DNA from 3 places in the Paenibacillus sp. J31P190 genome. Region 2 is predicted to be linked to each of the others. Evidence: riboswitches for the same ligand, from Rfam matches in the RefSeq annotation. Region 2 holds a riboswitch; each other region holds the start of a gene.

Region 1 (3,152 bases), on a different contig from region 2:
CCTTCAACCAATTGCTTTGTAGCAAGAAACTCTACATCTTCTTTTGCCCAATGCCCACTTAAATCTTTGAAGGTTTGTAGCCCTTGAACAACGGTGTAGATACTATTTGAATTTCGCTTTATCGTAACTTCCGTCTTACCGTTGATCGTTGTAAATATAGCCGGTACAAACATTAATTTACCGGTTGTTTCATCAAAGGTAACTGCGGAAGAACGATTTTCATTTAAAACTTGAGGAACTGTTATGGTTCTAGTCACATATATGCTGCCAAAGTTATTCATCTCATGTTTCTTGCCATTCGCCTCAGCAGTAATACTGAAGTCGACTAGGTCTGTTAACAATTTGACGTTCAGGCTTTTAGCTTTGTTTTCTATTTGTTCAGCTTTGCTCCCTGTAACTATCTCGATTTGAATGGTTAGAACAACATCTTTCAATGAAGCCCCCAATTGAGTAGCTAGCAAAGTTAAATCTATTAATTTTATAGGCAAATTATAGCTTGCCGATTCATTTTTAATGGAAATAACTGCGGAAGAGTCTTTAAATGAATCTGCTAGTGTGCCTACTGGCAATTGAACCTGAGATATCGGATCCGATCCTTCGATTTCTAGGCTTACTGTTTGTGCACCCTTGTCCTTGTCTTTGAGAAGACCCAAGGCTTTTCCTAATTTGTCGGCATCAAGAACGACTTTCGTTACCTGTTTGCCTTCTGAATTGGTATCTTTAGTTACGGTCGCTGCTCCTTTATCAAGCTTTACGCCATCTTTACCATCTGTTATCCCCGTACCCGGTGCAGGAGTTATAGGTCCTGTATTTCCCCCGACTGGAGATGTATCGTTTCCACCTTCACTGTTATCTCCAGGATCAGGACCAGAATCCCCGTTGTCTGGAATCGTTATTGGATCAGAACAGTTATCCATTGTGCCGTATGGCGATCCAGTACCATGATAACTCGGGGTACCCCCTGGAGTTCCGTTTCCAAGATTGATCGGGTAAAAATTCATAACACTACTACCAAGAAATAGATCGCCATTTCTTAGATATAACTTAGCCAGATAGTTCCCACTAGCCGGTAGCAGAAATTCATTGCCTCCACTTGTGTTCGAAAGATTAAGCTCATAGTTGTGGTTCTTAATCAGATTACTTGTAGTTTCAAAATAAAAGTAATAGTTACCTACGTATTTCAAACTACCTATACTCACAGATTCGTTGGTCGTAGTATCTTTTAATGCAAGATCAGAGATTGTGAATTGTGACTTATCGATTTGCGTGACAATGTTACTATTCCAAACACTATTATCATAAGGCATATATAATTCGACTCTGTTATCCCCATCTAATAGAGGAGTAAAAGATACTAATTTAGCTCCGCTCGGCATGTAGGATCCAGCAGGAATTTCTGAGAAGTATTGGTGCCCCGGCGATCTGTAAGCTCCGCTTGTAAAACGGTCTGGGCTATAATAGGAAACCGTTGAATCGCTCCAAACACTTTTACTAAGCTCTGTAGTTTGGTTACATACATTCATAACGATTTGGCTAGGCGCTTTATTAGGATTTAAGTTCAAATCATACTTAACCACTTTCAACAAAACATTGTTATCGTCATAGGTGGTATCTACAACAGTTCCGTATGTACTATAGGTTACATTAGTAACTCCTTGAGGGCTAGTAACTTGAATCGAGACCTTATTAGGATCATGAATATACACCTGACCGCTTAATTTCCCTGTAGTCGGGTTGTAAGTAAACCAGATGGTTTGTGCAGCATAGGATATAAGCGGCATAAACAGGGTAGCAACCATAACAACAGCAATTGACAAGCTTAACTTTCGTAATGACATGAATCTTAACAAAACAGCATCTACTCCTTTTTCTGTAAGTAATTTATCTATCAAAAAATAACCAAGCTCCAATGAGCGACCCGGCTATCATCCCATGAGGTATAACTCATGGCTTAGACCCGTGGCTTTGCGTCTCCATTTTTCAATGGGTTTGCCTTTGTTCGTTTATTGCTTGGTTATTAGATAATTTGGAGCTTAAAATTTCTTCTTCAAACGCACTCTTCCTAAATGATGTAAATCAAGCACTTCCTTCCTTTCTTTTTAGACAATAAAAAACCAAGCCCCTAAAGGTAACCCGGCTATCGTCCCATGAGGCATGACTCATGGCTTAGACCCGTGGCTTTGCGTCTCTATCTTTCGATAAATTTGCCTTTGTTCATTAATGCTTGGTTATTGGGTATATTCGCTCATTATTACTAGTCGTATAGAACCAACTATTTTCCATACTATTCCATAAAACATCAAATTTCAACACATTTCTACAAAAAAGAGGAAATCCATTTGCAAAGTGTGTAATTTCACACAAAATAGGGGGGGGCAATTTGACTAGCCGCCGCTCATAATCTCTGAGCGGTTATTTGTGTTGTTAGCGATACTGCGGCAGACAAAAAGAAAACCTTGCGAGGGTTAGTCGCAAGGCGATTCGGACGAATCATTTAGAAAACGTATTTTTGATTGGTGGGGTAGAGTCCCAGCTTATCAATTTAATATGGTACTTATTAAGTAATTCATCTGCACGGATTAATCTATTACTAGTAAATCTACCATTCCGTTCAATAATTAAAGCATCGGGAAAACCATGCCGATACTCCTCGCTATTTTCCAAATCACCCATATAATAGTTTGGGCTACCTGGAGAATAGTATATTTCTTGTGTTTGATTGACCTCTAGCAATGTTATTCTCTCATTCCCGCTAGCCAATCGTTTCTTCCACTTGCGATATTTCCCACGCCCTTCATCTGCACCAAAACCATCAAATTCACATATTAACGTATCTTGAATAACCTTTCGCTCTCCGTTAATTTCATATTCCAAACGATATGGAAACTCTCCGTATGTGATTTCAGGGCGTTGAGGGTTTGGTTCTGAATGAATTCCTATGAATATGAGAATCCAAGGAAAAGCAAAATACGCCACAGATACAAATGCCACAAATAATGGAATGCCTAGCAATAAAAATATTTTTACTTTCATTTACGAGCATCCTCCAACAAAGCACTTATTACTGAATCCATCGAGTGATTAGCTATTGCCACTATAAGCCGTTGTCCCAGTTGGTACTTCACCAAAAAGTCCGTTTAAAACTTCACCCG
Region 2 (3,152 bases):
CTCGAGGCCAGGCAACCGACCTTCGGGCAGCTTTTCCGACGAATCGGACTTTGCGGCAATCAGCTGGAGATCACCTGGATGAATCACGCTCCTTGTGATCCTGACCAGCACATCGCCTTCGGCAAGTGGTTGGTCAAAAGTTGCGGACTCCACCTGAAGAACCTCTTTAGGATCGCCGAAGCGATACTGGATGATGCGTTTTCCTATGCGTGTCATATCTCATTCTCCTTGACTACAGGGATTGGAAAGTAAACGAATCTTCTATTTCCATCCCTTTATTTTCATTTTTTATCATTGGTTTTCGGCCAATCAGACGTTCAAGATCTCCGGATATCTCCGAAAATTCTCCGCTGTTGATCGCTTTGACTCAACCTAAGAAGAAATCAATCAGCAAAGGGGCAAAACAACGAAACTGGAATTTTCTTTTCGTACCTTTTATGAACCTATGATCGACCGAAGCCCTTTCAATTCAAGCTTGCATTTAAGGATGCATGGTTAGCGATGACAAGTAGAAGTTTGCAGTTGCGTTAGCGTATCACCCCTTAAATGTTGCTTCAAACACTGAATTTCTCCAAGAGATTTAAATTCAACCCAGCGAGAGGACCGCCTATTTGCTGAAGACTACCGCCTTGGCTTAAGGATCCAAGATCAATGCATGCAAAACCAAATCCCTCCCAGATTTCTTGGAAAACTTGTTTTGTCGGGCTGTCGTCTCCAGATACGAAAAGGACCGTCTTCGGCTTCTTTTCCGTATAATCCTGAATCCATTGCATCGGAACTGTGTTGAAAGCTTTGATTACACGAGCGCCCGGAGCATATTGCGCTACGATTTCACTGGAATTCACTTCTGACAAGTCACCAAGGGAATCCATATTGTCAAAACGGTTGGTAGCATCAATAAGAACGCGGCCTGTCCAATCAGGAACCATAGACAAAGCTGCAGGAACTTGCGACCACATTACGCTCAAAATGACGTAGTCCTGATCAGCTGCTTCTGACGGCGTTCCAGATTTCGCGCCAGCACCGAGCGAACTTACCAGCTCCGACAACGTTTCGGGACCACGGCTATTACTCAGCATGACTTCGTGGCCGTGCAGCAACAGATGCTTCGCAAGCGTTTGAGCAACGACTCCTGCTCCAATAAAGCCAAATTTCATTACGCACCCCCAGGTATTATCTAATTTATTTTATCGAGTCGTAACTGAAACCGTTACAGTTACAATATAATTTAAAAAAGGCAGCAATTTTTTTGAATCTGAAACAAGTGCCCCTCATTCACTACATCAACCGCTCGATATACGTCAAGCATGGTTATGCGACGGCACCATTCCGGATCCTATCAACTAGCACAATTTTTATATTCCCTTTACCAGCCATCACGGGCAATTTCGACTGAAATTCTGCTTTGATATCTTATTCCCCTCCAGTTCTCCAAATAACAAAAACACGACCCATAGGCCGTGTTTTTGTTATTTTGGGTAACCCGGCGGTCAAACTTGAACAGTGAGAAGATCTGTGGCTTTGTGTCACTGCCTTTCGGCCAGTTTCGCCTTTATCTAATTTTCAAGAAATCTATTTTGTAAAAATCCTCATATTAGTCTCGTTATTGTTCTTCAATAGGGATATTCTTTACTTCGCATACCCATACAATTCTTCGTCCTTTAGATTAGGTGTAGGACCCAAAATATTTTCTAAAGATGATTCCATCGGAAGACCATTCTCTGCTTTGAACACCCAGTCATGATTAGCTAGTGCGGCTTTTCCTAGTGAAATCAAATCTGAACCTGCCTCCAGCGCCCTTTCGGCATCCTCTGGCTGATCCAGTTGCCCATTAGCAATAACAGTCGTATCTCCATATTTTTTTGCTAATTCAGCTAGTGTTGAACCGCTATCCCCGAAGGCCGGTAAATGGGCATTATATTCAACGGTGTGGATATAATCGGGCTTTTCTGCGCCAATGGCTTCGAAAATGATTCGGGCGTCTTCTTCACCGTTCGCCCACTTGTGCGCAAAGTAATTGGATTTAGCCTGCGATATTCGAACGCCGACAACAAAATGTTGACCAACTTTCTCCTTGACGGCTCTAATAACTTCGGCGATTATACGCACACGGTTCTCAGTTGATCCGCCATATTCATCTTGACGTAGATTTGTGAAATCTGTCAAAAATTCGTCCAATAAATAACCGCTTGCCCCGTGAATCTCTACCCCGTCGAACCCTGCTTGTTCAGCTCTTAAAGCTGCTTCCGCAAAACTGGCTATGATAGCTTTGATTTCTTCTAGTGTAAGTTCCTTCGGCGTTACATACTCGCCTTCACCTCCAAATGCTGGTGATTGCTCACCTAAAGGCTTTACAGCCGAAGGAGCCACTGACCCATTTTTATAAATATTACCCATATTGAGAGCACCAGTATGGGCAATTTGCAATATAATTTTACCACCCTTAGCATGAACAGCTTCAGTTACTTGTTTCCATGCTCCGACATGCTCAACATTTGCGATTCCTGGTTGAAAATAAAATCCTTGACTGTATTCTTCATCTGTGTATGTTCCTTCGGTAATCACAAGACCAAATCCACCCGCAGCATAGCTTTCATAATATCGGGCCATTCTATCGGTTGCATTTCCATTCTTTTCGGCAGAAACGCGAGTCATCGGGGCAACTACTACTCGGTTTTTCAAGGTAAGATTTCCTAGATTATATGTGGAAAGAAGTTTTTTAGTTGTTTTCATGATAAGTATCTCCTTTTATGTCAATAAGTTATTTTTCCAAAAAAATCACTAAGTCTCCAAGGTCTACGGCTCGACAATAATTTCTCCAATGAATTATTAATAATCTGTTTCTAAGTTCAAGGATCTATACAAGAACTCTCACGTTTTGCAACAGCCTTACCCGTTAAAATATTCATCAAATATTTGATTAGTTAATTTGCTGTCCCATTTACCAACAGGTTCAAGCCAGCAAAGAATTCGCTCCTCAATTAAACTTGTAAACTGTTCCTCATATTCATTACGATATGGCCTCCTTTATTTTCGGAAGCATCTTACTTTTAATTTATGCTTCACACAAGACTCATTATGAAGCATAAGCCCCAAATTGAATAGTACTTACTTTTGTGTTATATAGTAACCAAAAAGTTATAATTTTGTCT
Region 3 (3,152 bases), on a different contig from region 2:
GAATTTAACTGTACCAGGAGTACTTAAATCGACATGATCGACATCAGCCGAGGTATCGACGCCCACGTAGTCCAGTGTATTTGGCAAAACATCAGTGATGACCATATTCACGGCATCTTCCGTGGTACTAGGATTCGCATACTTGATCGTATACGTGATCGTTTCCCCAGGTACTGCTGATGTTTTATCTACTGTTTTTTCCAAAGACAAAGAAATAGCGGCAGACGCAACAAAATTGTAATAAGGCAATATCGCTAGTGATAAAGCCATAAGCAAGAACAGCACTCTTTTAGGCAAATGCAAGAGGGTTCTGCTTCTTTTCAAACTCAATAAATGTTCCATACATTGCTCCCCCATAATCAGATAACATGAGCTGGCAATGTATTTTATTTTCAAAATATTCCAACTGCATGTCTCTTAAACAACTGTAAATCTTGATTCTTCTTCCTGGCATAAGAAATAAGTGCTGTTGTTTCTGCGTTAATCTATGTATGAGGACGAACAATCCTGTAATCAGAGTAAGAAATGCTTATGTAGTCGTGGAGATTGCTCTATTCGTCCTTCACCTCCTCGGAAACATGATAAATTTTCACCAGATAGATAAATATTTACAAATGACCATAAAACGAACTATGCCAAAAAAAAGAATTCTTTTTATTACACCAAATTAGACTGAACAAATTCTGAACAATTTCTTGCAAAAACGACAAAATTCTGTGCTATCGTGACATTATTTGCTGTAACACCTGTTGGCAAGATAAGAAAGGAATTTACGCAAATATCTAGAACAGAAATATGCATATTCTTAACAGAAACTTCTCGGAATGTTTGTGGTTGTATGAGATCCAAGAGAAAGGCGGTACCCTTTGTGATTAGAAAAAAGCTATCACTGTTAGTTATCGTTCTTGGGATTATCATTTTTCTCTATCCAACGTTAAACGATCGTTATGAGAGCTATCAGCAGAACAAAATTTTGAAACAATGGCAGGAAAATCTGCAGGATATGGATCAAACAGGCTCTGTCCTCGAGGAGGAGACAGATGCGGGGTTGGTCGTGCCTTCTTCCAGTCCCGCAGTGGAAGCTCTGCCGACAAGCAGCCAGCCGAGCAGCCAACCAAGCCCCTTGGCCGCGAAAACGACACCGAAGCCTGTAACATTGCCGCAGAAGAATATAGAGGGTGTCCTCACTATCGATAAAATTGATCTGAAGCTTCCTATTCTGACAGACGCTACCGTGAATAATTTGAAGATTTCCGTTGCAAGCATAGCTAATACAGGCAAAGCAGGCGCTGTTGGTAATTATGCCATTGCGGGTCATCGAAATCTGACCTACGGGAAAAATTTTAATAGATTAGATGAAGTAACTGAAGGGGATTTCATTGAAGTGAATACAGGGAGCAAAACGTATATCTACAAAGTAGTGGACAAACAGTATGTCCTCCCAGAGGATGTTTGGGTGCTGAAGGGCAACGGCAAAGATCGGGAGATTACGCTAATAACTTGCCATCCAATGGAAAATCCGACTCATCGTATTGCGATTAAGGGAATCATGGTGCAGTCGAAGGAATAAAATGTAATATTTTGTCTATTCAGAGAGACAAGCCTATGTTAAGATTGCACTATAGTGATTTAGTGATTATAGGGAGTCGGTGCGTTCCTCCGATAAAGGCAAATCTAGCGAAAACTAGAGACGCAAAACTAAAGGGCCTTCCTTAGCCGAACTAAGTTGGCAGCCAGTTACCGAAAGGGGATTTTTTGTGTTTAAAAAGCCAATTATACGAACGATTATAGCAACTTTTCTGTTTGCTCTTGCTCCGCAAGGGATATTTGCAGCTTCCAATCCTTCCGTGATTGATAAAGATGCTCTGAATAAAGGGATTATCTCGGTTCATTATTCAAACGATAAAAACTCCAAAGTTCTCGTGCGAATCATGAGAGAAAATGTTAAATATGATTACACCTTCGCAGAAGGGGATCAGTACCCTTTGCAGCTTGGAAACGGCCAGTATAAAGTGCTGATTGGTGAGTCCATTGGGGCTAATAAATATAAAGTTGTAGCGCAAGAACAAATCGATTTAGAAATGGAAGACGAGAATGCCGTATTTCTGCAGTCCATTCCGTTGATCGATTGGAACGATGAATCTAAGGCGGTCGTTGAGGCTAAGCAATTAGTTGGAGATAAAGAAAAAGATATCGACAAAATAAGAGCCATTTATGGATATATCACCACGCATTTTCAGTATGATTATGAGAAGGCCCAAACTGTAGCAGATAGTTATATACCTAATCTGGATACGGTCTATGCAGAGTCCAAAGGAATTTGTTATGACTTTGCAGCTACTTTTGCGGCTATGGCAAGAAGTGAGGGGATTCCAACCCGTCTGGTTATGGGATATGAAAGTCATGAGCCAGATACTTATCATGCGTGGAATCAAGTCTTTCTAAAGGAAAGTAAGGAATGGGTGACGATCGATACGACGTATGACGCTGTTCATATACAGGGTGGTGAAGCAATAGATATAATAAAAAACGATCATAATTATCAAATTTCCAAAATATATTAGAGTAAATGAAGAAACCTGTACTCAACTGAGTACAGGTTTTTTTGTGCCGTTTATGTTGAAAAAACATTAAATTCCAATATTTACAATACATCTTGTATCATATATCATTGATAATGATACATTTTGTTTCAAAGTCATAGGAGGTAGCACACATAAATAATCTCTAGAAAAAATTGATCCATGAATGGAGGTATGAAATGATGTTGAAGAAAAAGACGAGTGCTCTGCTGATTACTTTATTAATTTTTATGCAGAGTATTTACGGGATTGGCATTATTACTAAGGCCAGTGCGAACACGATTTCAAACAATATTCTTGACAGCGTGACGATGGCTGTATATGACAGCGCAGGTCAAGTCGTGACCGGCAATGTTTACGAGCCAAACTCCACAATACAGCTTGACTATACGTGGTCTCTGCCTAACGGTCATGGATATCAAGGTGGTGATACGTTTACATTCACTCTGCCGCAGCAATTTTTACTTTTCAGTGATATTTCCGGTGTTTTGGTCATGGGGCAGGATCAGCTTGGAACTTTCAACGTTAATCGAAATAGTCATCAAGTGCTGATCACCTTTAACGACCACA

What was found. A riboswitch is a leader RNA that binds a small molecule or an ion and turns the genes downstream of it on or off. The one in region 2 is predicted to bind cyclic di-GMP.
Region 1: linked by a shared signal. The riboswitch ahead of AC58U0_RS27750 (S-layer homology domain-containing protein) and the one ahead of AC58U0_RS23470 (NADPH-dependent F420 reductase) in region 2 are both predicted to bind cyclic di-GMP.
Region 3: linked by a shared signal. The riboswitch ahead of AC58U0_RS31515 (transglutaminase-like domain-containing protein) and the one ahead of AC58U0_RS23470 (NADPH-dependent F420 reductase) in region 2 are both predicted to bind cyclic di-GMP.

What each region holds. Positions count from the first base shown of each region.
Region 1 is NZ_JCAUAS010000020.1:104,264-107,415, forward strand. Features, by position in the region: gene AC58U0_RS27750 (S-layer homology domain-containing protein) at 1-1,892, opposite strand, end outside; cyclic di-GMP riboswitch class I at 1,910-2,004, opposite strand; cyclic di-GMP riboswitch class I at 2,125-2,219, opposite strand; gene AC58U0_RS27755 (hypothetical protein) at 2,491-3,033, opposite strand; gene AC58U0_RS27760 (Tle-like phospholipase domain-containing protein) at 3,082-3,152, opposite strand, start outside.
Region 2 is NZ_JCAUAS010000015.1:30,034-33,185, forward strand. Features, by position in the region: gene AC58U0_RS23465 (alcohol dehydrogenase catalytic domain-containing protein) at 1-216, opposite strand, end outside; gene AC58U0_RS23470 (NADPH-dependent F420 reductase) at 555-1,157, opposite strand; cyclic di-GMP riboswitch class I at 1,475-1,561, opposite strand; gene AC58U0_RS23475 (oxidoreductase) at 1,630-2,733, opposite strand.
Region 3 is NZ_JCAUAS010000028.1:24,986-28,137, reverse strand. Features, by position in the region: gene AC58U0_RS31525 (SdrD B-like domain-containing protein) at 1-342, opposite strand, end outside; gene AC58U0_RS31520 (class D sortase) at 869-1,570, shown strand; cyclic di-GMP riboswitch class I at 1,658-1,745, shown strand; gene AC58U0_RS31515 (transglutaminase-like domain-containing protein) at 1,758-2,564, shown strand; gene AC58U0_RS31510 (collagen binding domain-containing protein) at 2,762-3,152, shown strand, end outside.